2 regions of the Actinoalloteichus hoggarensis genome follow, and region 1 is predicted to be linked to the other one. Evidence: predicted binding sites of a transcription regulator. Region 1 holds the regulator's gene; the other holds the start of a gene.

Region 1 (14,078 bases):
GCGAACACCTGTGAGACCAGGACACCCCGCCGACGACTAGCGGCAGGTGCTCCCGTTCAAGGCGAACTGGCCGGGCACGGCGACGGTGCCGCCATGCGTTCCGAGGAACTCGAAGCTCACCGAACCACCCGGTGCGATCGACGAGTTCCACGCGGCGCCGACGGCCGTGACCAGGTCGCCCGTCTGTGAGACGACGGCGCTCCACGCGGACGTGATCGTCTGGCCGGCAGGCGCCGTCCAGGTGAGGGACCAGTCGGAGACCGGCTCGGTGCCCTCGTTGACCACGGTGACCGCGCCGATGTATCCGGTGCCCCAATGACTACGCACCTGATAGTCGACCGAGCAGCCGACCGCGGGTGGTGCGAGCTCGAACGAGACGGCGTGCAGCTGGCCCGGAAGGTCGTTGGCCACGTACAACTCGCCGTCGGCCCCCTCGCCGAAGGTGCTGGTCTGGATGGGAAACTCGCCGATGACCGCGCTGGGATGCGCGTCGTCGGTCGTGTCCAGGCCCCAGCCCGTCGCGGTGCAGTAGTCGGTCATCACGTAGACGCCCGCCGCCGCGTCGGCGAACTCGGCGCCTCGATAGACGTGTCCGCCCACCACCGCGCAGCCCTCCACGGACGTGGCATAGGTGAACACCGGGTCGACGTACTCCGCCTCGGAGTCGCACCGCGCCTCGTCGAAGACCGACGTGCCCTCCAGGCAGGGCCAACCGAGATTCGCACCGCCCTGATCGGCGGCCAGGCGGTTGACCTCCTCCTGCGTGCCCTGTCCGACGTCGGCGATCCAGAGCGATCCGTCCTCGTCGTCGAAGGAGAAGCGCCAGGCGTTGCGCAGGCCGTAGGCCCAGATCTCCGGGCGGGCCTGGGCGTCGGAGACGAACGGGTTGTCGGCGGGGATGCAGTAGGCGTCCGTGCAGCTCGCGCTCACGTCGATGCGCACGATCTTGCCGAGCAGCGTCGTGAGGTCCTGTGCCGCGTTCAACGGGTCGCCGGAGCCGCCGCCGTCCCCGAGGCTCCAGTAGAGATTGCCGTCCGGGCCGAACGCGATCTGGCCGCCGTTGTGGTTGGTGAACTCGGAATGCGGCTGAGTCAGCAGCACCTCCTCGACGTCGGCGGGAACCGGGTCCTGGGCCGCGTCCGACAGAGCGATACGAGAGAGGGTCACCTCTCCCTCGGGCAGTGACGTATAGGTGACGTAGAGGGTGTGTGTCTCCGCGAAGTCGGGCGAGGCGGCGATGCCGAGCAGACCTCGCTCGTTCGACGAGTCGTCGACTCGGTCGGTCAGATCCAGTAACGGCGACGTCGCCAGTCCGGTGTCGGGGTGATACACCCGAACGGTGCCGGGCTTCTCGGCGACCAGCAGTCGCTCACTGCCGTCGTCCGGAGCGGCGATCGCCGTCGGCCGTCGCAGCCCGGAGGCGATCTGTGTGGTGCTCACGGACAGACGATCGAGTTGTTCGGCGGCGGGGGTCGCAGGCACGACGGAATCGACGTCGACGGGTTCCGCGCCGGAGGCCGAACCCATCATGGTCAGTGGTGCGATGACGGCCGCGATGAAGGCGGCGGCGGACCGATGCGCGAACGATCTCCTCGACATCAGCTCTCCTCCCGGACATGCCGGTTGGGGACCACGCCGATCGCCGCGCGCCCGCCGACCGGACAGGTCCAGGTGATTCAGACCAATCGGAACGTAGCGTGATCGACGCGCATAGCGCTACCGTCCGCGACCGTCTCTGTCGGCGAACACCCGGTCGCGGGCGGTCTCGGCGTCCCGCCGGCCGGACAGCCCCCGAGAGCGCCCGAGATCGCCCTGACGCACGACGAAGAACCGTGCTCTGCGCGTATCGCGGCCAAGGCACGGTTGTTCGTCATCGCTTCATTCCGATGTACGAGACACCGTGTTCTCGTCATCGAAATCACCGCGTCGGTCGATTCGCACCGGGCGCCTCACCCGACGCGATCGCCTTCGCCTTTCAGCGGACAAGTGCTCGATCGATCGGGAAGAAGACGGCCGATCAGCCACGCCTGCGGTGGGCGAACTGCCGAGGTTGTACCGCGGCGATGCGCGGCTGCCCGACCAACCCAGGACCGGCCGAGGGCTCCTTCCTCCGTCGACCCGCGTTCCTTCTTTCGGCACGGTTGGGCCCTGCGGATACGGCGGGCCGCACCTCCGTCGCCTCGGCGAACGGAACAGGAATCGACATGCCGGCGCTGAAGTCGTCCACCACGGTCGAACGCGGCGCGAAATCGGATACATCTCTGGTCATAACGGATCGCCTCCAGAGGATTCGAGGCCTACTGCGGAATACCGTCGCCCGACTGTCGAATCGTCACGATAGAACGACATGCCACGGCGAGGTGAGGTGAGAGAACCGATCGACGGCACGAGACAGCACGACGACCGGAACAGGAGAATGTTCACGTCACCGAAGAACCGGCGAACGTACGTGGGAGGAGACACCACGAGAAGTGAGCTTGTCAGCGCATGGACAGACCATAGCAAAGGCCGTCGGCCGCGCGCATGTTCTTTTTCGCCGGCGGCGCCGCACGCAGGCGCTCACCGCAGTCGCCGCCACCCGTGGCGGTCGATGAACCGCCGTGCCACATGATTGCTGATCGGCGGTAGGCGGGACTCGGCGACGGCCCTGGGAGTGCCATCCGGCCCGGCCGCGGGCGGACCGACTCGGTACTGGAGAGTCGCCGCACCTCCCACGATCCCGACTCGGTCCGCCCAGGCCAGGACCGGCTTCAGACTCCGTCCCGACGGAGACGCGGTCGGCTCCGCCTGGCGACGCCTCGCCGGGCCGCTCCGGAGGAGACGACCTCGGCAGAGGACGGAATCGGCACGACGCCGACGATCCGGCTCGGCGCCGACGATCGCCACGTCGACGCGGCAGACGGACGGTCGCCGATCTATCGGTCTCCTCCCGGCTCGCGGGCCGATCGGCGGTCACCCGGTGCAGGGCCGGGGCGCATGCTCGCGCCCCGGCCCGACCAGTCACCTCTCCGGAGGAGCGCCGAAGGTCAGCTGCACCCGGAGGTCGAGCCGCAGCCCTCACACAGGTAGCAGGAGCCCGATGGACGCATCTTCGTGCCGCAGGTGAAGCACAGCGGCGCGTCCGCGGCCTTGCCCAGCCGCAGCTCCATCAACTCCGTGGAGCTGCCCACCGGACGCTCCAACCGTCGATCGCCGCCGGATGTGGAGTCGGCGTCGACCGAGGTGCGAAGCTCCTCGAGGTCCACCTTCTCGCTCACCGACGCCGCGGCGTCCGAGTAGTCGGCCTCGACCTGCGCGGTGCGCTCCGCGGCCGTGAACACGCCCAGCTCCGCCCGCTTCTCATACGGGAGGTAGTCCAGGGCCATCCGCCGGAACAGGTAGTCCAGCACGCTGGTGGCGATGCGGATGTCCGGATCGTCGGTCATGCCCGCAGGCTCGAAACGCAGGTTCTGGAACTTCGAGACGTAGAACTCCAGCGGAATGCCGTACTGCAGACCCACGGAGATGGACATGGAGAAGGCGTCCATCACACCTGCCAGCGTGGACCCCTGCTTGCCGAGCTTGACGAACATCTCGCCGAGGCCGTCGTCCGGGTAGGAGCCCGCGTGCAGGTAGCCCTCCGCGCCCCCGACCGTGAAGGAGTAGGTCTGGCTCGGACGCTTCTTGGGCAGGCGCTTGCGCACCGGCCGGTACTCGACCACCGTCTCCGGAGTCTTCTCCGCCGTGTTGCTCTTGGACGCCGACAGCGGCTGGCCGACCTTGCAGTTGTCCCGGTAGATCGCCAGGGCCTTCAGGCCCAGCTTCCAGCCCTGGAAGTAGATCTCCTTGACGTCCTCGACGGTGGCGTCCTCCGGCATGTTCACCGTCTTGGAGATCGCACCGGAGATGAAGGACTGCACCGCCGCCATCATCCGCACGTGGCCCAGCGGGGAGATCGACCGGGCTCCCATGGCGCAGTCGAAGACCTCGTAGTGCTCGGCGCGCAGACCGGGGGCGTCGATCACGTGCCCGTGCTCGGCGACGTACTCGACGATCGCCTCCACCTGCTCCTGCTGGTAGCCCAGCGCGGAGAGGGCACGGGGAACGGTCTGATTGACGATCTGCATCGACCCGCCGCCGACGAGCTTCTTGAACTTCACCAACGCCAGGTCCGGCTCGATGCCGGTGGTGTCGCAGTCCATCATCAGCCCGATGGTGCCGGTGGGGGCCAGCACGCTGGCCTGTGCATTGCGCCATCCGTTGCGCGCACCGATCTCCAACCCCTGCTGCCAGGCCCGACCCGCCAGGGTTCGGACGGCGGCGTCGTTGGCGTGCAGGGTGCGGATCTCGTCGTTGGCCGCGGAGTGCTTGCGCATGACCCGCTGGTGCGCCTCGGCGTTGCGCGCGTAGCCGTCGTACGCGCCGACGATGCCCGCCAGCTCCGCCGACCGCCGGTAGGCCACCCCGGTCATGAGCGAGGTGATGGCGGCGGCGAGGGCCCGGCCGCCCTCCGAGTCGTAAGCGTGCCCGGTCGCCATCAGCAGTGCGCCCAGGTTGGCGTAGCCGATTCCCAACTGACGGAACCGGCGGGTGGTGTCGCCGATGGCCTCGGTCGGGAAGTCCGCGAAGCAGATCGAGATGTCCATCGCGGTGATGACCAGTTCGACCGACTTCTCGAAGAGCTCACCGTCGAAGGTGCCGTCCTCCTTGAGGAACTTCATCAGGTTGAGCGAGGCCAGGTTGCAGCTGGAATTGTCCAGGTGCATGTACTCCGAGCACGGGTTGGACGCGGAGATACGCCCCGACTCCGGGCAGGTGTGCCAGTCGTTGATCGTCCCGTCGTACTGGATCCCCGGGTCGGCGCATTCCCAGGCCGCCTGGGCGATCTTGCCGAAGAGGTCCTCCGCGTCGACCTCGTCGATCACCTCGCCGGTGAGCCTGGCACGAAGACCGAAGTCGCCCTTGGACTCCACCGCCCGCATGAACTCGTCGGAGACCCGCACGGAGTTGTTCGCGTTCTGGTACTGCACCGACACGATGTCGGAGCCGCCCAGGTCCATGTCGAAGCCCGCGTCACGCAGCACGCGGACCTTCGCCTCCTCCTTGGCCTTGGTCTCGACGAACTCCGCGATGTCGGGGTGATCGACGTCGAGGACGACCATCTTGGCGGCACGCCGGGTGGCACCGCCGGACTTGATGGTGCCTGCGGAGGCGTCGGCGCCACGCATGAACGACACCGGGCCGGAGGCGGTCCCACCCGAGGAGAGCAGCTCACGGGAGGACCGGATGCGCGACAGGTTCAATCCCGCGCCCGAGCCGCCCTTGAAGATCAGCCCCTCTTCTCGGTACCAGTTGAGGATCGACTCCATCGTGTCGTCGACGGCGAGGATGAAACAGGCCGAGACCTGCTGCGGCGAGGTCGTCCCGACGTTGAACCACACCGGGGAGTTGAAGCTGAACACCTGGTGCAACAGCATCCAGGTCAACTCGTGCTCGAAGACCAGCGCGTCCTCGTCGGTGTCGAAATAGGCGTTCTCGACGCCCGCCGCGACGTAGGTCTTGACGACCCGGTCGATGAGCTGCCGCAGGCTGTGCTCCCGCTGCTCGGAGCCGACCGCACCGCGGAAGTACTTGCTCGTGACGATGTTGACGGCGTTGACCGACCAGAAGTCGGGGTACTCGACGCCACGCTGCTCGAAGTTGACCGAACCGTCACGCCAGTTCGTCATCACCACGTCGCGGTGCTGCCACGTCACCTCGTCGTAGGGATGGACGCCCTCAGTGGTGTGCACTCGGCGCACTCGGAGACGCGCCCCCGCGTCGCCGCCCGGCTCGCCCGACGGGCTCGCCGTGTTCGCCGCCGCCTTGGCCCGCTTGGACCGTGCCGGCGCACTCCCGACGGTCTCTGTCATGCCGCTCACTCTCATTCTCCAGGGTCGAAGGCCCGGACGATCCCCTCATCGTCCGGCCGGGACCCGGCTCGGTACCGCACCGTGTTCATCGCTGATCGCACCGTCTCAGCCCGAGCCGAGACGGTGCCGCACTGTGATTCCCACCCGTCCGCCGAAAGGGCCGCCGCCGCCGCCCGTCAGCGTGTCGATCAGACGAGGGCCTCTCCAGAAGGCCGTTCGCCCGCAGGGTCCGCCGTCCGCAGTTCGGCGATCTCCTTCTCGAAGTCCTCCACCGAGGAGAAGGATCTGTACACACTCGCGAAGCGCAGATAGGCGACCTCGTCAAGGCTGCGCAGCGGGCTGAGGATCGCCAGTCCGACCTCGTTACTGGGGATCTCCGCGCACCCGGTCGCCCGGATGGCGTCCTCGACCCGATGTGCCAGCTGCTGCAGTGCGTCCTCGTTGACCGGCCTGCCCTGACAGGCACGTCGGACGCCTCGGACGACCTTGTCCCGGCTGAACGGCTCGGTGACCCCGGAGCGTTTCACCACGGCGAGGACCGACTCCTCTACGGTGGTGAACCGCCGCCCGCAGTCGGAGCAGGATCGTCTGCGCCGAATCGCCTGACCGTCCTCCACCTCACGGGAGTCGACCACGCGCGAGTCGGGGTGCCTGCAGAACGGGCACCGCACGATCCATCACCTCACATAACCGGTCACCGAGAGCTGCCCGTGTCATTCTGCCACCGCCTCAGCACGAACTGTGGCAAAACCCCAATCTGTGGACACGCCAGCCGGTGCAACCACAAGATGTTGGGGTAGAACCTAGGCTCCGATCGATCGGATTGCAAGTCGACATGCGGTCCGACACGCCGGTCGAGGAGACCGACGAGGCGAGGCCCCGACTCACCCGCGTAAGCCTCGGCCCGCCGCGGGGACCCGCAGCACCCGACCCACGCGCAGCTCGGCGATGTCGGGCCCGTTGAGCAGTCGAATTCGCTCGACGACCTCCGCCGGGGCACTCTCGGGGACCGTCCGCCGCGCTATCGACCAGACCGTCTCGCCCGCCCCCACCGTGACAGTCGTCGTCTCGACGGGGACCGGGCCGTCGGCGGCGGGCCGGGACGAGACCCAGGCCGCTCCGAGCAGCGCCGCGACGAGCAGCAGCGCCCACAGGCTCGACCCGAACGCCCCGACCCGGTACCGACCCGCCCTCGGCCTGCCCGGCCCTCGCCGCACGCGACACACTCCTGAACCGCCCGCCGAACACGCCGTGCCCAGCCGCAGCAGCCGACCACGCCGTGCCGCCGCCCGGTCCACGACGAGACGCTCCGCCCGTCGCGGGCGCGAGCGGGCCCGCCCCGGCCGCCGATCGCCGGGGGCACCGCCATCGCCCCGAGGACTTCGGGTGCGCTCGTCCGAGATGATGGTCACGAGTCCTCCCGCGAAGGTCTTTCATGATTCGAACAGACGTTCGATCGAACCGCTGTGCGAATTTGTATCACCACATTCGCGAGATGGCCAGCCCGGGGGACGAATTCCTTCGAACAGGTGTTTGATCTTGCGTAGTTCACGAGTTACCGTTGTGGTCTCTCCACGAGCACGTAGCGTGAGAATGACTGATGGGGCACCCGCGAAGGGTGGCGGAGTGAGGCCTGCACGACAGGCCGGGAGGCACGAGATGGCACGCAAGACGACGGCGCAGGACACCGGCGGCGCGCGCGATGGCGCGGCGGTGCGTGCACTACCCGAGCAGTCCGAGACCACGACGGTCGAGGAGTTGACCCCCCGGCAGCAGAGAGTGCTGGCGGTGATCCGTGAGTGGCTGGATCGCAACGGCTACCCGCCGAGCGTGCGGGAGATCGGCGAGGCGGTCGGGCTGACCTCCACCTCCTCGGTCGCACACCAGCTCAGGACCCTGGAGCGCAAGGGCTATCTGCGCCGCGACCCGAACCGACCTCGGGCCGTCGGCGTGCTGCCCGTCGACCGTGTCGCACAGGCGGCGGGCACGGCGACCGATGCGGACGGCGCGCCCGTGTACGTCCCGATGCTGGGCAGGATCGCCGCAGGCGGACCGATCCTCGCGGAGCAGGCCGTGGAGGACGTCTTCCCGCTGCCTCGCGAGATCGTCGGCGAGGGTTCGCTGTTCCTGCTGAAGGTCGCGGGCGACTCGATGATCGACGTGGCGATCACCGACGGCGACTGGGTGGTCGTGCGCCAACAGCCCACCGCCGAGAACGGCGACGTCGTCGCCGCGATGATCGACGGCGAGGCCACGGTGAAGACCTTCAAGCGACGGGACGACCATGTGTGGCTGATGCCGCGCAATCCGGCCTACGAACCGATCCTCGGCGACGAGTCGACGATCCTCGGCAAGGTCGTCGCCGTGCTACGCAGGCTCTAGACGCACGCGACCGGCCCGGCCGCACGACCGGCCCGGCAGGCGGCGGGACGAGGCACCGCAGGACCGCCACCCTGCAGTGCCCTTTCACCGACGGCGGGCCGGTCGCGGTGGCGGCGACACGGCGCGCGGGCTCCGGGCGACGTCCCGGCTTCGGTAGGACGGCGGCGGCCGGTGCACGGCGCCACCGGCCCCTCCGATGGTCGGAACCCATTTCACACCCCGCGGTGCGGCGGACGGCCGGTGACGCCCCTCGGCCCACCGGGCTCCACGCCTGCGTCCGCGAACGCCGCTTACGCCGTGCAGGCGGCACGGTCACCGCCGGGCGCGGCGGCCCCTGCCGCGCCACCACGCCAGCGTCGCCGCCGCGATCAGCACGGCGCTCACGCTGAGTCCCAACTCCTGCCACCGCGGCGAGCTCACCGCATCCGAGTTCGCCGAGGCCTCCCCCGACCGCGCTGCGCCGTGGACGGACTCGCCGCGTTCGGGTTCCGGGTCGGTCGACGCCGCCGCCTCCCGATCCCGACGTTCCAGCTCCGCCACGAGGAGTCCGGCGGCATCAGGCACCGCACGGATCGGCTGATCCGCGCCCTCCGAACCGCTGAGCAGCGTCCCGTCCGGTTCCCACGCCACCGCCTCGCCCTGCGGCTCGTTCGGCAGCGGGATACGCAGTGGTTCACCCGCCAGCGCGCTGAGCACGTCACCGTCGGGCGCGGAGAAGAGGTAGGCGTCGGTGTAGGTGCGCAGGGCCACCATCGTCCCGTCCGGGTGAACTGAACCACCGGTGACCAGGAAGGAGCCGACGAAGCCCGGCACAGGGCCGCCGGGAGTGTCCGAGCCGCTCAGCCGTACCTCGCCCACCCGTTCCAGAGGCACCGGGCCCGGCACGGCCAACGGCTCGGCAGGCCGGTAGATCTCCGCCGGGCCGATCAGCTGCTTCGTCACGATGTACGGGACGCCGTCGCGACCGATCAGCAGCGCCTCGGCGTCGCGCGGGCCGTCCGGGTAGGTGAGTCGATGCAGTGCGGCGACCCCGTCCGGCCGGACGGAGACCAGAGCGACCGTCTCGCGTCGAAGTCGGTTGTCCCCCGTCTCCGCGACCCACAGGGTCCCGTCGGGAGCCATCGCCAGATCGCCGACGTCGTAATGATCGACCCCGGTCGGGATCACCCTCTCGACGACGCAGTCCCGCCCGACCACGAACACCTGAACGAGCGGATCGTGGTCGTTGACCATGTACCAGCGGTCGCCGTCGGACACCAGGCCCGAGAGCATGGTGACCGCCGGATCGGTCATCACGCACACCGGCTCCGGCTCGGGAACGGCGACGGCCGCCCAGGCGGGCGCCGCCGAGGCGAGCAGCCCTGCGGCGAGCAGCGGCACAACCCTACGCGCCGCCCTCGCCTCTCCGCGTCGCTCAGTCCGCGGCGGCCTCCACGAGCGAGTCGGCCAGCTCGGCTGCCAGGCTCTCGCCCACCCGTGCCCGGATCGTCGTGCCCTCATCAGAATGCCGTTCTTCCAGGACCTCGCCCTCCGCGTGCAGACGCGCGGCCAGCCGACCGTCCGTATAGGGCACGAAGACCTCGACGAGCGAGTCCGGCCGGGGAATCAGTTCAGCGATGCGCTCACGGAGGGCCTCGATGCCCGCACCGGTACGGGCCGAGACGAAGACCGCGCCCGGCAGCAGGTGTCGCAGCCGGGCGACGGCGACCTCGTCGGCCGCATCCGTCTTGTTCACCACGAGCAGTTCCGGCGGCATCTGCTCGTCGCGGTCCTTGGTGATCTCGGCCAGCACGTCGCGCACGGAGGAGACCTGACGCTCTGGCCGCGGGTCCGCGCCGTCCACGACGTGCACCAGCAGCTGTGCCTCGCCCACCTCCTCCAGCGTGGAGTGGAAAGCGTCGACCAGCTGATGAGGCAGGTGCCGGACGAAGCCCACGGTGTCGGTGTAGGTCAGTGTCCGTCCGTCCGGCGTCGTACCGCGACGGGTGGTCGGGTCGAGCGTCGCGAACAGCGCGTCCTCGACCAGGACGTCCGCGCCGGTGATGGCGTTGAGCAGACTCGACTTGCCTGCGTTGGTGTAGCCGGCGATGGCGACGCTGGGAATCTCGTTGGCGATCCGCCGGCCCCGCTTGGTCTCGCGCATCCTGCTCATGTCGAGGATCTCGCGACGCAGCTTCGATATCCGCTTGTGAATCCGCCTGCGGTCCGTCTCGAGCTTCGTCTCACCGGGGCCTCGGGTGCCGATGCCGCCGTTGCCCATCTGGCCGCCCGCCTGCCGGGACATCGCGTCACCCCAGCCACGCAGCCTCGGCAGCAGATACCGGAGCTGGGCCAGCTCGACCTGCGCCTTGCCCTCCCGCGACCGCGCGTGACTGGCGAAGATGTCGAGGATCAGCGCCGTCCGGTCGATGACCTTGACCTTCAGCTTGTCCTCGAGCTGGCGCAGCTGACCGGGCGACAGCTCGCCGTCGCAGATCACGGTGTCCGCGCCGCTGTCCGCGACGAGGTCACGCAGCTCCAGCACCTTGCCGGAGCCGATGTAGGTGGCCGGGTCGGGTCGTTGTCTGCGCTGAACCAGGCCGTCCAGCACCTCGGACCCCGCCGTCTCGGCAAGCCTGGCCAGCTCGGCGAGGGATGCCTCGGCGTCGGCGACGTCGCCGTCGGTCCAGACGCCGACCAGCACCACGCGCTCCAGCCGAAGCCGCCGGTACTCGACCTCGCTGACGTCCGCCAGCTCCGTCGACAGGCCTGCCACCCGACGTAGCGCCGCGCGCTCGGAGCGCTCCAGATCGCCGCCGGACAGGAACTCTTCACGGGCCTCATCGGGCCTCTGCATCGATGTCGTCATACGCCTCCATCATCTCACGCACCGCAAGCGCGTTTCTCCAGCTTGCTTCGCCACGTCACCCCACTAGAGCGAATCGCGAGGCGTATCCATTCCCCGCCGAGCCGGGTCGGAAGTCGGCGGTCACGCCGAGGAGCTCGGGGACGAACAGCCGAACTGATTAGTCCGGCTGATGGATCAAGTCCTTTCGCACTCGGAAAACGACCGCTCGCCTCGTCTGCGCTGAGAAGCCGTTGACCTGGGAATATGGTTCCGCAACTGTGCGGTCTCGTGACCGGAAACCCTCATCCGCGCCGCACGGGGCAGCACCGGGACTTCGGTGTGCTGTGGCTCAGCGACGTAGCCAGCCAGTTCGGCACCGCAGTCCACTTCGTCGCCATCCCGCTGATCGCCGCGACCGTGCTGGAGGCGGGACCGGTGGAGATGGGCCTGCTCACGGCGGCGGGCACGGCGGCCAATCTGCTCATCGGCCTGCCCGCCGGCGCGTGGGCGGATCGGATGCGTCGGCTACCCGTGATGCGCTACGCGGAGGCGGGGCAGGCTCTCCTGCTGGCGTCCGTGCCCATCGCCTGGTGGGCCGGGGCGCTGACCTACCCGCATCTGCTCGCCGTCTCACTGTTGTGCGGGGCGATGTTCACCCTCTTCGAAGTCGCGAGCCAGTCCTACCTGCCGAGCCTCGTCGCCCGTGTCGACCTGCCCGAGGCCAATCGACGACTGCACACCAGCAGGCAGGTCATGCACTTCTCCGGCAGGCCGGCGGGCGGTGCGCTGGCTCAGCTGCTCGGTGCGACCAACGCCCTCGTCGCCAGCGTGTTCGGCTTCGTGGCGTCACTGCTGCTGTTGGGCAGGATGAACCGTGAGCGGCCCGCGGTCGCCGTCCAGCCGCGGGGCAGACTCACCGAGGAGATCGGCGAGGGCCTGCGCTTCCTGTTCGCACACTGGCTGCTGCGGCCGACGACCTTGTTCAGCATGATCCACAACTTCTTCCTGAACGTGTACGTGGCCGTCAACGTGCTGTTCCTGGTACGCGACCTCCAGCTGGCGGAGGGCAGCGTCGGTCTGCTGCTCTCGGTCACGGGCGCGGGCGGCATCCTCGGCGGGCTGACCACTCGATTCTGGTCGAACTCCTTCGGCACCGTCCGGGCGTTGATCGTGGTGACCGTGCTGACCACGCCGTTCCGCCTCCTCGTGCCCTTCGCCGACCGAGGATGGGCACTCTCGCTGTTCGTCGTCGGCGTCTTCGTCGGCGGCTACGGGACGGTCGTCTTCGCGGTCCTCCAGGTCAGCCTGCGACAGTCGGTGTGCCCCGACCGGCTGCTGGGACGGGTCAACGCCTCGACGCGGTTCCTCACCTGGGGCGTCATCCCGCTGGGTGCGCTGGCGGGCGGCGCGCTCGGCGCTCTCCTCGGCATCCGCGCGGCGATCATGATCGCGGCGGTGGGCATGACTCTCGCCTGCTGCCTGCTGTTCGTCGCGCCGCTGCGGCACCTCCGCGAGGCACCGGAGGAGCTGCTGTCCGCCGAGGCGGACCTGACGAGGATCGTCGGCGACGAGCCGGATCGTGATCGCCACGACGAGCCCGACACCTCGGCCCGTTGACCTCCGCACGGACGGCGACCCGCACCGGACGGCCTGGAGGAAGGCACGGAGCACCGCTGCGGCGACGAACGACCGCCGGGCGCGGCGCGTGGTCGGGACACCGGACATCGACGGCGGACGCGCACGCGAGCACGGGTTCACCGGCAGTCGGTCCGCACCGGTCCGATGTCGGTCAGTCCAGACCGGCCTGCTGCCACCACAGCGCGTCGAGCCGTCCCTCGGCCACCAGCACCGCTGGTCCGGCGAGTTGAGAGTCGTCATGACCGATGGTCACCGTGAGTCTGCCGCCGAGCGTGTCGACCAGTACCCGGCCGGTGGAGCGGCCCGTGGACCGCAGCACGGCCGCGACGGCGGCCACGGTGCCCGTTCCGCAGGATCGCGTCTCCCCCACGCCCCGTTCATGTACTCGCATCCGGGCCAGGTTCTCCTCGATCGGCACGATGAACTCGACGTTCACTCCTGCCGGGAAGACCCCGGAGTCATACGTGGGCGGGACGGTGAGATCCAGGCCGGACAGCACCTCGGCCCTGGGTTCGGCCTGGTCGTCGGCGGAGCCCAGCACACAGGCCAGGTGTGGATTGCCCACGTCGACCGCCACCCCGTCGAAGGCCCGGCCGCCGACGACGGCGGTGCTCGGCGCACCGATGCGCACGGCGCCCATGTCGACCGTCACGATGCCGTCGACGTCGACACGGACCTGCTTCGGACCGGATCGGGTGCCGATCGCGAACTCACCCGGCGACACGAGACCGGACTCGACCAGGTAGTGCGCGAACACACGGACCCCGTTGCCGCACATCTCCACCGCGGAGCCGTCGGCGTTGCGGTAGTCCATGAACCACAGGTCGGGGTCGAGGTCTGGAGCCGACACGCCCGACGCCCCCGTCCGCACCACACGAAGGACGCCGTCGGCGCCGAGGCCGCGTCCGCGATCGCACAGGGCGCGTACCCGCTGCGCGGTCAGCTCCAGATCACCATCGGCGTCGGGCAGCACGACGAAGTCGTTCTGCGTCCCGTGTCCCTTGATGAAGCGCACGTCGGTCACCCGAACAGCCTAGGGCGTGGCCATGGTCTTCTCTCGTCATGACCGGCCGCCGATCTCCGAAGCGGGCAGCACCGCCGAATCGACAGGCCGGTGGCAGCCGGCCGGACCCCCGCCCTAGCGGATCGCTAGCGACCGGCCGGACGCAGCCCGGTGTGCCGCAGGACGTCCTCGAACAGCCCCGGCTCGCCCGCGTCCCACCAACGGACGCGCTTGTCCCGCCGGAACCACGAGCGCTGTCTGCGGACGAAACGGCGGGTGGCACGGGCCGTGTCGACCGCCGCCGCGGCGAGATCGGCCTCGGAGCCGCCCGCGTCCA
Region 2 (14,078 bases), 1.9 Mb from region 1:
CGCGCTGGATCGTGCACGCAGCGCGGGCGTCGCGGAACGTCTGGAGGAGGGGCTGGCCTCGGTCGGCGTCACGGCGCTGCGTCCGGACGGCGAACCGTTCGACCCGGCCCACCACGAGGCGGGCGGGGTCGTCACCCCGGACTCCCCCACGCTGGCGGGCACGGTGGCCGAGACGGAGGTCGTCGGCTTCGCGGACCGCGGCACGCAGCTGCGCCCGCCCGTGGTGATCGTCTACACCCCGCGTGCCGAGCGATGACCACCGAGGGCACCAAGAAGCTGCCGCTGCCGAAGCTGGTCCGTCAGACCCGGGAGCGACTCGTGGAGCTGCTCACCGACCTCGACCCGGAGTCGGCCGACTGGGTGGAGAAGGTCCGGGCGAGCAAGGTCGCCACCCCGTCGGTCGTCGTCGTCGGCGAGACCAATCGGGGCAAGAGCTCACTGGTGAACGCCCTGCTGGGTCGGCAGGGTCTCTCGCCGGTCGACGCCGAGGTGGCGACGGCCGTCTACCTCGCCTTCGGTCACGGCGAGCAGTGGTCCGCGCGGGCCTGCTACGGCGTCGGCGCCGAGCCCGTCGACATCACCATGGAGTCGATCCCGTCCTGGGCGTCGGCGACCCACGAGCTGCCCGCGGGTGCGCTGCCGCCGCGCTACGTGGAGGTGGACGGGCCGGTTCCGCTGCTGAGCAACCTCCGGGTGGTCGACACCCCCGGTGTCGGCGGGCTCAGCGAGATACACGGCGAGCTGGCCGCGGAGGCCGCCGCCAACGCCACGGCCCTGCTGTTCGTGGTGGACGCCTCGGCGCCGTTCACCCAGGGCGAGCTGGCGTTCCTCACCTCCGTGTCGGACCGGGTCGAGACGGTGTTGTTCGCGCTCACCAAGACAGACCAGTACCGGGGCTGGCGGCAGATCCTGGAGGCGAATCGGGCACTGCTCGCCGAGCACGCGCCGAGGTTCGCCGACACGGAGTTCCACCCGGTGTCGGCACGGATGTTCCAGCTCGCCGCGCAGGCGCCGAACGAGAGCGCGGGCGGGATGCTGCGGGAGCGGTCCGGCGTCGGCCAGCTCGCCGAGTCGCTGTCGCAGCTGGTCGGCGGGCGGGCGAACATGCTCGGCGAGGCCAACACGATGCGGGCGCTGTCGAGTTCGCTGAACGCCCTGGTGGTCCGGTTCGCGGCCGAGCAGCGGGCGTTGACCGTCGGGGAGGACGAGGCCGAGGTGCTGCGGGCCCGGCGCGACGAGCTCGCGGGCGAGCGGCGGGCGAACAACCGGGGCTGGCAGCTGCGGCTGCGCGGTGAGATCAATCGGGCCCGGGTCGAATGCGCTCACGACGTCGGCAGGCAGGTGCGCGATCTCCAGTCCTGGTTCCGCAAGGCCATCGACGTGGCGGACAAGGACAAGCTCGTCGAGCTGCCGCACCATGTGGACGCCGCGTTGCAGATGTTGTCCTCGCGCATCAGCGGAATGCTCAGCGAGCGGCTCGCCAGGGTCGCGGACACCTCCCTGTCCGAACTGTTCTCCGCCGACGAGCTGGCGGTGCTGCGGAACCAGGTCGCCAGGGCCACCCGACCGCCGGTGGTCGTCCGGCTCCCGGAGAAGCGGCCGGCGACCGCGGAGGATCGGCTGCTCGTGTTCATGGGTCTCTCCGGTGGCCTGGGCGCGGGCAAGCTGGCCACCCTTCCGTTGGCGCCGTTGGCCATCGCGGCGCCGCTGCTCGCGGTCCCGGCCATCGTGCTGGGCCTCGGCGCGGGCTGGTGGATCGGCAAGACGAGGAAGCACACCGCCGACAAGCAGCACGTGAAGCAGTGGCTGACCGAGGCCATCGCGGAGTCCCGGTCGACGCTGGATCAGCTCATCTCCGAGCAGCTCATCGAGGCGGAGCTTCAGTTGTCGCTGGCCTTGGACGATGCGCTGGCCCGCCGGATCGCGGCGATCGAGGAGGAGCTGCGCGAAGTGGAGAAGGCGCTGCGGATGGACGTCGCCGAGCGCAAGCGTGAGCTGCAGACCGCGAACCGTCGACTCGCCGAGGTGACGGCGGGTCGAGACCGGGTGGAGGAGCTGCTGCGGCGGATCCGCGAGGTCCGCGCGCGGGCCTGACCCGGCAGGTCCGCGGCGCTCGGCGATCGCGGTCCTCCCGTCTCACGCGGCACCGTCGACGAGGCGGGGGCGGCTGTCGAGCTGCGCGGGTGCGCGCTCGGCGCCCGACGACGGCGCGGTGGCACCGCGTGGTCCGGCCGATCTCCGGGAATGCCGCCCTCGAAGGTGCCGTCTTCCGCAGCGTCGTGTGAAGGTGGCGCCGACCTTGGATCTCTTTACGGCGTAAAGTATTCTCGCGAACGGCGACCACCTCCGGCGGGTTCGAGCGAGAGGGCGTCCATGACAGCACTTCCAGTCCGGCTGATCGAGGTCGTCGGCCGTCGGCGACCGACCCCGATGACCTGCCGCATCACCTTCGGCGGCCCGGACCTCGCCGACTTCGCGTTCATCCCGGACCAGCAGGTGAAACTGTGCTTTCCCCCGACGGGCGCGGCCGTGCCCCGGCTGCCGGCGCCGACGCCGGACGGCGATCCGCTGCCCTGGTACCGGGAGTACCTGGCGATGCCGGAGCATGAGCGTCCCCGGATGCGCGGCTACACCGTTCGCGCGCATCGCGCGGACGAGGGCGTGATCGACGTCGACTTCGCCCTTCGCTCCGACGCCGGGCCCGCGACCCGGTGGGCCCGAGACGCCCGAGTCGGCGACGTCGTCGGCATGGTGGGTCCGTCACCGATCTTCGCCCGGTCCCGTCCCCTCAGCGCGTCGATCGCCGCCGGCGGGCTGCTCCTGCTCGCGGGCGACGAGTCGGCGCTGCCCGGCATCGGCACACTGATCGAGACCCTGCCCGCCCGCACCCGCGCGCTTGCCTTGATCGAGGTCGCCGACCGGGCCGAGGAGCAGCGCTTCGAGACGCACGGCGAGGTGACCGTGCGGTGGCTGCACCGGGGGGAGACCCCACCGGGCACGGGCGGGTCGCTGCTCGACGCGCTGCGCGCCGCCGAGTTCCCGCCGGAGCGGACGGTCGCCTGGCTCGCCGCGGAGGCCGCCGTGGCACGCGGGATGCGCGGACACCTGGTCGCCGAACGTGGCATGGCAGGCTCGGCCGTCGAGTTCGCCGGGTACTGGCGGGCGGGCCGCACACAGGACGACGCGCCCACGGCCGCCGATCTCGCCGACGCCCGAGCGCGCGCGGCCGACGCGCGAACACGATGACCCCGGGCCGATCCGGCGCGACCGCGCACACCGCCTGCCGCTCGCGGCCGGGTTCGACGCCCACGAAACCGCGGACGGACGTGCCGAACGCCGTCAGCTCGGCTGATCGCGGTACTGGGCGCGGAAGGACTCCGACGGCGGGATGGGCGTGATGACGTCGATCAACACCCCGTCCGGCGCCTCGATGATGAAGTGCCGCTGCCCGAACTGCTCGTTGCGCAGCGACAGGATCGGCGCAAGGCCGCCCTCGGTCACCAGCCGATCGTGTTCGGCGTCGACATCGGTGACCTCGAGGTTCAGCAGCACGCCGCGCACCGACTCGCGATGTCCTTCGGGGACGGAGGAGTGCCGGGGGTCGAGGAGCGCCAACTCCTGATGCGGCGCGTCGATTCGACGCAGGCTCACGTACCAGTCCGAGTCGAAGGTCGTCTCGAAGCCGAGCCATCGGGTGTAGAAGGCGTGCGCCGTCGGGATGTCATGGGTGCAGAGGACGGGATAGAAGCTGGTCAGCGCCATGAGATTCACACCTCTCAGATACATACCTTCGGTAGGTATGGTGTTGGAAACTAGTCCCGTACCCTCGGTATGTCAACGGTGTTCCGGCGAAGGGCGGCGACGATGAGTCCCCACGGCAGCAAGGCCCGACAACGGGAGGAGACCCGCCGTCTCCTGATCACCCTCGGCCGCGAGCTGTTCGCCGAGCGCGGCTACCACGCCGTCGGGCTCACCGAGATCGCCGCGGCCGCGGGCCTCACCAAGGGCGCGCTCTATCACCATTTCGGCAGCAAGGCCGGCCTCTTCCACGCGGTGGTCGACGACATCGCGCACGAGGTCGCCTCCGAGGTCTCGACCGTCGCCGATGCCGAGGCGACTCCGTGGGACCGGCTCCGCGCGGGCTGTCGCGCCTTCCTGACCGCGGCCTCCGATCCCGGCAGACGACGCATCCTGCTCGTCGACGGGCCCGCCGTGCTCGGCTGGCACGAGTGGCGTCTGCTCGACGAGGCCACCTCGGCGGCGCAGCTCACCGAAGCACTGGCCACGCTCGTCGAACACGGCGTGATCGAGGCGACGCCCGTCGAACCGCTCGCGCGGCTGCTCTCCGGAGCGATGAACGAGGCGGCGCTGTGGATCGCACGGTCCGACGACCCCGCCCGTGACCTCGCTGCCGCGAACCGGTCATTGGAGCGGCTGCTCAGCGGCCTGCGGGTCGATGACTGAAGACCCGTGTCGGCCCGGTACGACGCCCCGTCGATCGGCGTCGCCGGCCTGGACCGGCGACGCCACCCGTGTCTAGGCTCGCGTCGAACGGCGTCACAGGCGCCGTACCTGCGGCGACGAAAACGACCTGCCGAGGGCGCGGAACCGACCGACCCCCTGTCGAGTCCAACCCGAGAACGTCGACACAGTGCGCGCCAGCGAGCGGTTCGCGGAAACCAGGATGAGGGGACGTTGTGTACATCGAGGACGCGGGCGGCTCAGCCGACACGACAGCGACGACCGACACCGAACTCAAGGTCACCGTGGACGGCGAGGAGTACACCGCCGAGGCCGACTACGACATGAACGGCGACGGCATCAACGACTCGATCGTCATCGAGTCGGACGAGGGGTATGCCGTCTTCACCGATGTCGACGGTGACGGAGACGCCGACCTGCTGGTCAAGCTCGACGAGAACGGCGAGGCGACGTCGGCCGCGGGCTACGACGAGTCGACCGGCGACTGGGTGAGCACCGACCTCGATGACGCGATCGGCGGCACGGGCGTCGACGAGGTCGGTGACCAGCACCAGACCGGTGACGACTCCGACGTGCTGACCGGCGACGGGGCGCCGATGATCGTCGAGACGCCGCACGGTCCCGTCGAGGCGGGCCCGCCCACCGAGGACCTCGACGGCGACGGCGTGCCCGACACCGCGACGATCGTGGGCGAGGACGGCACGATCCTGGTGGTCAGCGACGTGAACGGCGACGGAGAGGCCGACCTGATCGCCGAGTTCCGTGCCGACGGCACGGTGGTCGTCTCCGAACACACGGGCGACGGCGAATGGATCGTCACCGAGTCCGGCCGGATCGACTCCCAGGGCGACTTCGTACCGGACCCCGGCTTCGGGCCGGGCGACGGAGCGGGGCCCGGGGTCGGCGAGGAGGCCGGCGGCAGGGGCGGCTCCTTCTCCTCGGCGGTCTCCGACGATGCGGCCTGGGCGGACGACGCCTGGGCCGACGACGCGGACGAGGCCGAGACGAACGTCGCGGCCGCGCGCTCCTACGACGTCTCCGCCGCCTTCGGCCGCCCCGACTCCGCGGACGCGGGGCCGGACGCCGACGCGCAGGCGGCGTGGGGCTGAGCCGCCACTCGCCCCGAAAGACCCCGTATCCCGATGTCGGGATACGGGGTCTTTCATATTTCTGCATTGTTCCCACACACGTGACCCACTGGAGTGCTGAATCGATAACCTGATCGGTCGTGTGAGCGATGTGACAGCGTTCTCGTAGAGCGGTGTTGGTCACGAGCGCTAGCCTCGACGACATCCCTTTTTCCCACGCCCGTCGATCGCATCGGGCGGACCGAGCCATTCCCGCTGAATGGTGACGTCACCCCGGCGCCGACGAGGCGACTCCCCTAGGGCCGCCGCCCAGTCAGGAGACGAGACGATGACCGCATTGGCGATCCCCGGCCTCGATCACGCACCGACCACCCACGAGAGGCTGCTCTCGTGGGTGCACGAGGTAGCCGAGCTGACCAGCCCCGACGAGGTGGTGTGGTGCGACGGCACGCAGCAGGAATGGGATCGCCTGACCGGGCGACTCGTCGACGCCGGAACGTTCGTCCCGCTGCCGAGGCGGCCGAACTCGTTCTGGTGCGCCTCCGATCCGGACGACGTCGCGCGGGTGGAGGAGCGGACCTTCATCTGCTCTCGGGACGAGGCCGACGCGGGGGCCACGAACAACTGGCGGGATCCCGCCGAGATGAAGTCCGTGATGACCGATCTGTACCGCGGCTCGATGCGCGGTCGGACAATGTACGTCATCCCGTTCTGCATGGGGCCGTTGGACGCCGACAAACCCATGTTCGGGGTGGAGATCACCGACTCGGAATACGTGGTCGTCTCCATGCACATCATGACCAGGGTGGGTCGCCGAGTAATCGACCGGATGGGTTCGGACGCCGATTTCGTTCCTTGTCTGCATTCCGTCGGCGCGCCGCTGGACGAGGGCGTCGAGGATGTGCCGTGGCCGTGTAACGAGACCAAGTACATCACCCATTTCCCGGAGGAGAAGACGATCTGGAGCTTCGGTTCCGGCTACGGCGGCAACGCGCTGCTGGGAAAGAAGTGCTACTCGCTGCGGATCGCCTCGTCCCTGGCCAGGGAGGAGGGCTGGCTTGCCGAGCACATGTTGATCCTCAAGCTCACGTCCCCGACCGACAAGGTGCACTACGTGGCGGCCGCCTTCCCCTCCGCCTGCGGGAAGACGAACCTCGCCATGCTCGAGCCGACCATTCCCGGGTGGCGAGTGGAGACCCTCGGCGACGACATCGCGTGGATGCGGTTCGGCAAGGACGGCAGGCTGTACGCCGTCAATCCGGAGAACGGCTTCTTCGGGGTGGCGCCGGGCACCAACTGGAAGACCAACCCCAACGCGATGCGGACCCTGGAACGGGGCAACTCCATCTTCACCAACGTGGCCAGGACCGCGGACGGCGACGTCTGGTGGGAGGGGATGGAGGGCTCCCCGGAGAACCTGACCTCGTGGAAGCGACAGGACTGGACGCCTGCCGACGGCGAGGCGGGTGAACCGGCCGCGCACCCCAACTCGCGGTACTGCACTCCGATGAACCAGTGTCCGGTGCTCGCCCCCGAGTGGGACGATCCGCAGGGCGTCCCGATCTCGGCGATCCTGTTCGGCGGCAGGCGGGCCACCACCGTTCCGCTGGTGGCGCAGGCACGGGACTGGCAGCACGGCGTGTTCCTCGGCGCCACGCTGTCGAGTGAGAAGACCGCGGCGGCGACCGGCGCGGTCGGGCAGGTACGGCGCGACCCGATGGCCATGCTGCCCTTCATCGGCTACAACGCGGGCGACTACTTCCAGCACTGGGTCGATCTCGGCAAGCAGGCCGACGCCGGCGCCCTGCCGTCGATCTTCTACGTGAACTGGTTCCGCCGCGGCGAGGACGGCCGGTTCCTGTGGCCCGGATTCGGCGAGAACTCCCGCGTGCTCAAGTGGATCGTCGAGCGGCTCGACGGAGACGCGACGGCGGCCGAGACCGCCGTGGGTCTGGTCCCCGGCGCCGACGCCCTCGATCTGAGCGGCCTGGACGTGCGGCAGGCGGACGTCGAGGCGGCGCTGGCCGTCGACGCCGAGGAGTGGCGAGCCGAGCTGCCGCTGATCGAGGAGTGGTTCGACACCATCGGGCCCGCGCTGCCGAGCACGATGCGCGACGAGCTGGCCGCGCTGCGGCAGCGGCTCGGCTGAGCGACGGGCGGGGCGGGCGACGGGCGATCCAGCGCCGTCCGCCCCGGCTCGGCCGACTCGATCCCGTGCCACCAGGCGCCGACGGCGGCCATGCCGGGGGCGGGGCACGGTCGCCGTCCGTGGCGCCAGGCTCGAGCCCGGCGACTCGGACAGGCCGGGGGCGGCCTCCCCGCGAACCGGCCGCCGGACCGACGTCTTCTCCGGCGTGGGGGGGCGGGTGGCCCTGCGCGACGGCGTGTCCGTCCGAACACGCGGCACCGGGAGACACCCACCGCTCGCCGACGCCGGAGCCGACGGCGATTCCCCGCGTCGCCGCGGCGACCACCCGTCCTCGCGTCGAGGGGGCATCCCACCGAAACGGAGCAGCCTCTCGACACGCGGTCTCCTCCTGGGAACCCGCCCCACCCCCCGCGCGTCCTAGTAACGTAGATCACATCTGGGAGACCGGGGGTGGATGACGATGTATGCGGGAATCGCGATGACGGCGCTGGCGACGGGGGCGGTGCTGCTGACCGTGCTCACCGGTTCGCTGCGTCCGCACGCTGAGAGCGCGGAGCGGCTCGACGAGGAATCGGAGGCGCGGACGACGGCGGACGACGGCTCGCTCGAGGCCGCACAACGGGTTCGCCTGACGCCGTGACGAGCGGCGAGACGATGATCTGACCGCTCCGACGAGAGACGAGATCGGCGGGCTCAGCCCGCCTGAGGACCTGCCGGAGTGGCCCGGAGGAGATCACTCCGGCAGCGGACGGTCCCCGATGCCCAGCAGCCGTCCGCCGACCTCCTCGACCGTCGACACGTAACAGACGACCGTGTTCGCGCCGCGCCGCCAGTCGGCAGGCTCGGGAACCCGCCAGCTCAGCGCGATGTCGTCCCGCCGGTCGCCACCCAGATACGCCGCCCGAGCCTGTTCACAGTGCGGCGCGGCGATCTCCTCGATCTCCTCTGCGCCGGGCATCGGATCGTTCGGACCGCCCGGCAGCGGCAGCACGCCGGGCAGCGCCTCGGCGCGATGCGGCTCGTCGCAGGGGACGTAGCGCAGCTCGTCGGTCTCGGCCGCGGAGTCGGGCAGGCAGGCCTGGAAGTCGTAGAACGGCTCGCCGACCAGCGCGTCGCGTACCGATCCCGTGCGGCTGACGGGCACCAGGTCGGAGCCCAGCTCGGCGAGGCCGCAGACCAGCCACCGTTCGTCCTTGGCCCAGCCGTCCTGCGAGGGCCACACCGTCCAGGGGTGCAGCCGCGTCGCGTCGATGTCGCCGCTGCCCACATAGTCGGCCACCGGCTCGGCGCACTCCTGCGTCGTCAGCCGCAGCATCTCGTCGTCCTCCGGCCGCATCCGGGGGAGGTCGGCGGACAGTTCGCCGACCGCGGCGATCTCCATCGTGTGCGGCTCCGCGCAGTCGACGGGACGGAAGTCGGCCAGCACCATGCAGTCGCCCGCGGCGGGCAGCCCGTCCGCGGGCACGACGCCGGGGCCGCCGGTCTCGCCGTCGGCGATCTCGGGTTCGGCGGAGGGCGGCAGCTCGACGCGGGACGGCGGAACGATCCGCGATCCGTCGTCCGTCGGCTCGTCGGGCGACTGAGTGCAGGCGCCGAGGAGCACGGCGGCGGCCGATACCACGCCGATCATCGACAAGCGTCGCGACACGGCCTTCGCCTCCCGGTCTTCACTGTCCCCATTCGACACGGTACCGAGCGACATCCCGGCGAGGCTCACGCCCTCGTCGATCGATGCCGGATCGCCGCCCGGCCGGACCCCGATACGGGTGGTGCCACCGCCATGCCGCCGCCTGCCCTTTACGAGGCCCGGGACCGCCCGAAGGGCGTCGTCGGCCGGAATCGACGCGACACTCCGCCCGGTGCGGCCGGGCGGCACGGGCCACCGGCCGCACGGTTCACCGGCGACACGGCTCGGCGGCGGTGGACGGAGGTCCTCGGACCGGCCGCGGGCCTCCCCGACCGCGCTACCGCCCGAGGCCGTGCAGGAACGTCGCGATCGACTCGGCCGCCGTCCGCAGCCAGGACAACAGGCACAGCACCAGTCCCGACGCCCAGTCCGGGTCCACGAGCACCGCGTACGCCCCGAGAGCGATCAGGAGCAACGGCACCAGCTTGTTGATCTTCACGGCTTATTGTTCATGCAGGACCGTGACGGAAGGATCGAGGACCCGGGCGGCGGCGATGTCGTCGTTCTTCGCCAGACCGCCCGACGTCGCGGGTGGTCCAGACGCCATCCACCGTCGACGACGAGGGAGAGACACCGCTCATGCGACCGATGAACGAACAGACGATGCTCATCACCGGGGCGACCGACGGGCTGGGCAGGCGGTTGGCCGAGCGGCTCGCCGCCGCGGGTGCCCGAGTCGTCATGCACGGCAGGGACGCCCGGCGCATCGCGCGCGCCCACGATGAGGTCGTCGCCGCCACCGGCAACGAGAAGACGGAGACGGTGCTGGCGGATCTCGCGAGCCTGGCGGCGGTGGACTCGTTGGCGACCGAGCTCGAACGGCGGTTCTCCCGACTGGACGTCCTGGTCAACAACGCGGGCATCGGCGCGGGCCCGGACATCGAGACCCGGCAGGAGAGCCCGGACGGCATCGAACTGCGCTTCGCGGTGAACTATCTCGCAGGCGCCCACCTGAGCCGCAGGCTGATACCGCTGATCACGCGCTCGGCGCCTGCCCGCATCGTCAACATCGCCTCGGCGGGGCAGTCCGCGATCGACTTCGATGACCCGCTGATCACCGATGCCTACAGCGGCGTCCGCGCCTACCGGCAGAGCAAGCTCGCTCAGGTCATGCTCACCCTCGACCTGGCCGAGGAGCTGCGCGAGCGGGGCGTCACCGTCAACGCGATCCATCCGGCGACGTTCATGAACACCACGATGGTCCGGGACTGGAACGTCACCCCGGTCAGCACCGTCGAGGAGGGCGTCGAGGCGACGATGCGGCTGATCGGCGACGAGCGGTTCGGGCAGCTCAGCGGCTGTTACGTCAACACGACCCGGGAGGATCGTGCCGACCCGCAGGCCTACGATCTCGAAGCGCGACGCAGGCTGCGCGCCCTGTCCGAGGACCTGATCGCACGGGCGCTGCACCCTCGCGCCGCAGGCTGAGGGCACCGGCACGGGCACGGTCGGGGCCGGGCGATCAGTCCGCCAGATGAACGCCCATCCCCGGCCCCAGCGGCAGGTCGAAGAAGTAGAAGATCGTGAGGATGCCTGCCCAGAACACCCAGAACGGCACCACGAACGGCAGCATCTTCGCGATCAGGGTCCCCAGGCCCGCGTTGGGCTGGTAACGCCGGACGAAGGTCAGCAGCACGATCATGTACGGGTTGAGCGGCGTGATCACCTGCGTGGCGGAGTCGCCGACGCGGAAGGCGGCCTGCGTGAACCCGGGTTCGAAGCCGATCAGCAGGAACATCGGCACGAACACGCTCGCCATCAACGTCCACAGGCTCGACCCGGAGATGATGAACAGGTTCAGCAGCGAGGCCAGCACCATGAAGCCGAAGACCGCCGGATACCCGGTGAGGCCGATGCCCTCCAACAGGGTCGCGCCCGAGACCGCGAGCCAGGCGCCGATGTTGGTCCACGCGAACAGGGCGATGAACTGGCCGAGCACGAACGCCAGCACGATGAAGCCGGACAGGTCCTTGAGCGCCCGCCCCATCAGCAACGGCACGTCCGCGCCCCGCCGGATCGCGCCCACGACCATCCCGTAGGCGAGGGCGGGCACGAAGAACGCGAGGAACACCAGGGTGGTGACCGAGCCCAGCAGCGGCGAGGAGGGCAGGTATCCGCCGTCCTCGTTGCGCAGCGGCGAACCGGGGACCGACGCCAGTGTGAGGACCGCGGCGGTCAGCACGAGCAAAGTGCCGCCCGCCCACCGCAGGCCGCGACGTTCCAGGTCCGAGACCTCGGCGGTCAGTTCACCCGCGCCGGACGTTCGGGACTCGTCCAACTCCTCGGCCGCCTCCACGGTGCGCGGTGCCGACGCGGGGCCGGGCGTCGCGGCGGGAGCCGGGGCCGCCGCGGCGCCGACCTCCTCGCGGGGGAAGTTCGAACGTTCCAGCCCCGGCTCGACCACCTTGGCGATGACGACGCCCGCGATCAGACTCAGCACGATCGCCGAGACGAGGTTGAAGAAGTAGTTCGACACCGGATTGACCTCGGTGCCCGCGAACGGCAGCGTGGCCGCCACCGCGTTGGTGATGCCGGAGAACAAGGCGTCCAGGCTGGTGACCAGCATCGACGTCGAGTAGCCCGCGCCCGCCGCCGCGAAGCCGCCCAGCAGCCCCGCCACCGGATGCCTGCCCGCCGCCGTGAAGACCATCGCCGCGAGCGGCGGGATGATGATGAACGCGCTGTCGGACATGATGCTGCCGGTGACGCCGATGAAGCCCAGTGCGTAGGGCAGGAGCCGCTTCGGCGCGTTGCCGAAGGCCAGCCTGATCAGGGCCGCCAGCAGACCCGTCCGCTCCGCGAGGCCGACGCCGAGCATGATGGTGACCACCGTCTGCAAGGGCGGGAACTCGATGAAGTTCGCGGCCAGGCCGGTGAACATGAACTCGACGCCCTCACCGGTGAAGGCACCCCGGATCGGCGTCGGCTCCGCCTCGCCGGGGATGAGGATCGAGACGTCGAGGCCCGCCATCACCGTCGACACGACGGCGACGACGAGGGTGAGCAACACGAAGAGGATGAACGGCTCCGGCAGCCGATTGCCTGCCCGTTCGATCCAGTCCAGCACTCGATCGAGCCGATTGCCCTTGGCCGAGGTCGCGGTGTCGGTCACCGTGGCCACCTCCTGCGCTGCGCTGTGGGGGCTGTCTGATGGCGAGCCGCCGAGCCGTCCGGTTCGCCGACTCAGTGGTCGAACAGGTGCCCGGCGCGGCTCGCGACGGGTCCGACGACTGCCGAGGCTGTCGAACCGCCAGGCCGTCGCGGCGTGAACCGTCGAGGAGGTGAGCGGAGATCAGTCGAAGTACGCGGGCACGTCGATCGCACCGCCCGCCGCCGCGAACTCGGCGTGCACGGCGGCACGCAGTTCGGCGTCGGCGAGGTAGTCCGCAGCCGTCAGCGCCAGTCCGAGCGCGCCGTCGAGCACCGCCTGATCCCCGGCCGTGCTGCCCGCGGCGGCGGCGAAGTCGGTGGTGTGCAGCGCGCCGGTCGGCCCGGACACCGCGATCATCGGATGGATGGCGGGCATCCGGAAGCTGAGGTTGCCCAGGTCGGTGGAGCCGGTGAGGAAGTCGGGCACCACACCGGGCGGCAGCGGTCTGCGCCCGCACGGCTCCTGGTTGACCGCCCAGCGGCCGGCCAGCGTGGCGTTGTGTCGGATCGGCAGGTAGGGCAGCTGGGTGTCCCAGCGCAGTTCGACGCCGCAGCCCGTGAGCTCGGCGGCGCCCTCGGCGATCCGCTCCAGCCGGGCGGCCAGGTCGCGCAGCGTCTCGGGCTCGGCGGAGCGCAGATAGAACAGCACGGCGGCCCGGTCGGGCACGATGTTGGGGCGCGCGCCGCCGTCGGTGAAGACGCCGTGCACCCGGTCCCCCGGCGGGATGTGCTGCCGCAGCGCGGCGACGCCCTGGTAGGCGGCGACGGCGGCGTCCACGGCGTTGCGCCCCATGAAGGGCTGCGCCGAGGCGTGCGCGGCGACCCCGTGGAAGATCATCTCCAGCTGACGCCTGCCCAGGAACGGATGCATGGCGAGGTCGTGGGTGAAGGGATGCAGCATGATCACGGCGTCGACGTCGTCGAACACGCCCTGCCTGGCCAGGATCTCCTTGCCGCCGCCGCCCTCCTCGGCGGGCGTGCCGATCAGCGAGACCCGGCCGCCGAGCGTGCCGATCGCCGAGGCGGCGCCGAGGAAGCCGCCCACGCCCGCGGCACAGATGACGTTGTGGCCGCAGCCGTGCCCGATGCCGGGCAGCGCGTCGTACTCGGCGAGCACCGCCACGTGCGGGCCGTCGCCGGAGCCGCCGGTGGCCAGCAGCGCCGTGTCCAGTCCGCCGACGCCGACCTCGGCCCGATGGCCGTGGGCGGCGAGCAGGTCGGCGACCGCGCGCACCGAACGATGCTCGACGAACCCCTCCTCGGGGTGGGCGTGCAGGTCCCGGCTCAACGCCACCAGGTCCGGGCCCGCCTGCGTCGAGGCCGTCGTGATCGCCGCGCGGACACTCTCGGCGACTCCGCCATGCGCCGAGCCGAGCGGTTCGGCCGCCGCGACCGCGCGGGCGGTGGCGGCGGTCATCGATCGCAGATAGGCCGCGTCTGGCGTGGTGGGCCGGGTCGGGTCGACGTCATCGGGGGTGCTCACGGCCGGCACCCTAACTCGAAAGGAGCAGCCTGCGAAGGG

What was found. Region 1 encodes LexA, which represses DNA repair genes until DNA is damaged. Its sites were predicted from a motif close to CGAACACGTGTTCG; they were not measured.
Region 2: AHOG_RS27700 (phosphoenolpyruvate carboxykinase (GTP)) is a predicted target of LexA. The motif match lies at 5,694-5,707, and genes of this name have one in related genera.

Annotation. Positions count from the first base shown of each region.
Region 1 is NZ_CP022521.1:1,823,211-1,837,288, reverse strand. It holds gene AHOG_RS08180 (TetR/AcrR family transcriptional regulator) at 1-40, shown strand, start outside; gene AHOG_RS08175 (PQQ-dependent sugar dehydrogenase) at 37-1,599, opposite strand; gene AHOG_RS08165 (vitamin B12-dependent ribonucleotide reductase) at 3,027-5,891, opposite strand; gene nrdR (transcriptional regulator NrdR) at 6,080-6,562, opposite strand; gene AHOG_RS08155 (LysM peptidoglycan-binding domain-containing protein) at 6,776-7,303, opposite strand; gene lexA (transcriptional repressor LexA) at 7,551-8,273, shown strand; gene AHOG_RS08145 (hypothetical protein) at 8,586-9,653, opposite strand; gene hflX (GTPase HflX) at 9,688-11,109, opposite strand; gene AHOG_RS08135 (MFS transporter) at 11,389-12,717, shown strand; gene dapF (diaminopimelate epimerase) at 12,890-13,762, opposite strand; gene miaA (tRNA (adenosine(37)-N6)-dimethylallyltransferase MiaA) at 13,888-14,078, opposite strand, start outside.
Region 2 is NZ_CP022521.1:6,486,971-6,501,048, forward strand. It holds gene grpE (nucleotide exchange factor GrpE) at 1-256, shown strand, start outside; gene AHOG_RS27675 (dynamin family protein) at 253-2,094, shown strand; gene AHOG_RS27680 (siderophore-interacting protein) at 2,374-3,246, shown strand; gene AHOG_RS27685 (VOC family protein) at 3,340-3,762, opposite strand; gene AHOG_RS27690 (TetR/AcrR family transcriptional regulator) at 3,865-4,464, shown strand; gene AHOG_RS27695 (DUF6802 family protein) at 4,698-5,591, shown strand; gene AHOG_RS27700 (phosphoenolpyruvate carboxykinase (GTP)) at 5,899-7,719, shown strand; gene AHOG_RS28960 (hypothetical protein) at 8,174-8,359, shown strand; gene AHOG_RS27705 (septum formation family protein) at 8,453-9,367, opposite strand; gene AHOG_RS28965 (hypothetical protein) at 9,684-9,845, opposite strand; gene AHOG_RS27710 (SDR family NAD(P)-dependent oxidoreductase) at 9,995-10,834, shown strand; gene AHOG_RS27715 (AbgT family transporter) at 10,869-12,518, opposite strand; gene AHOG_RS27720 (M20 family metallopeptidase) at 12,699-13,973, opposite strand.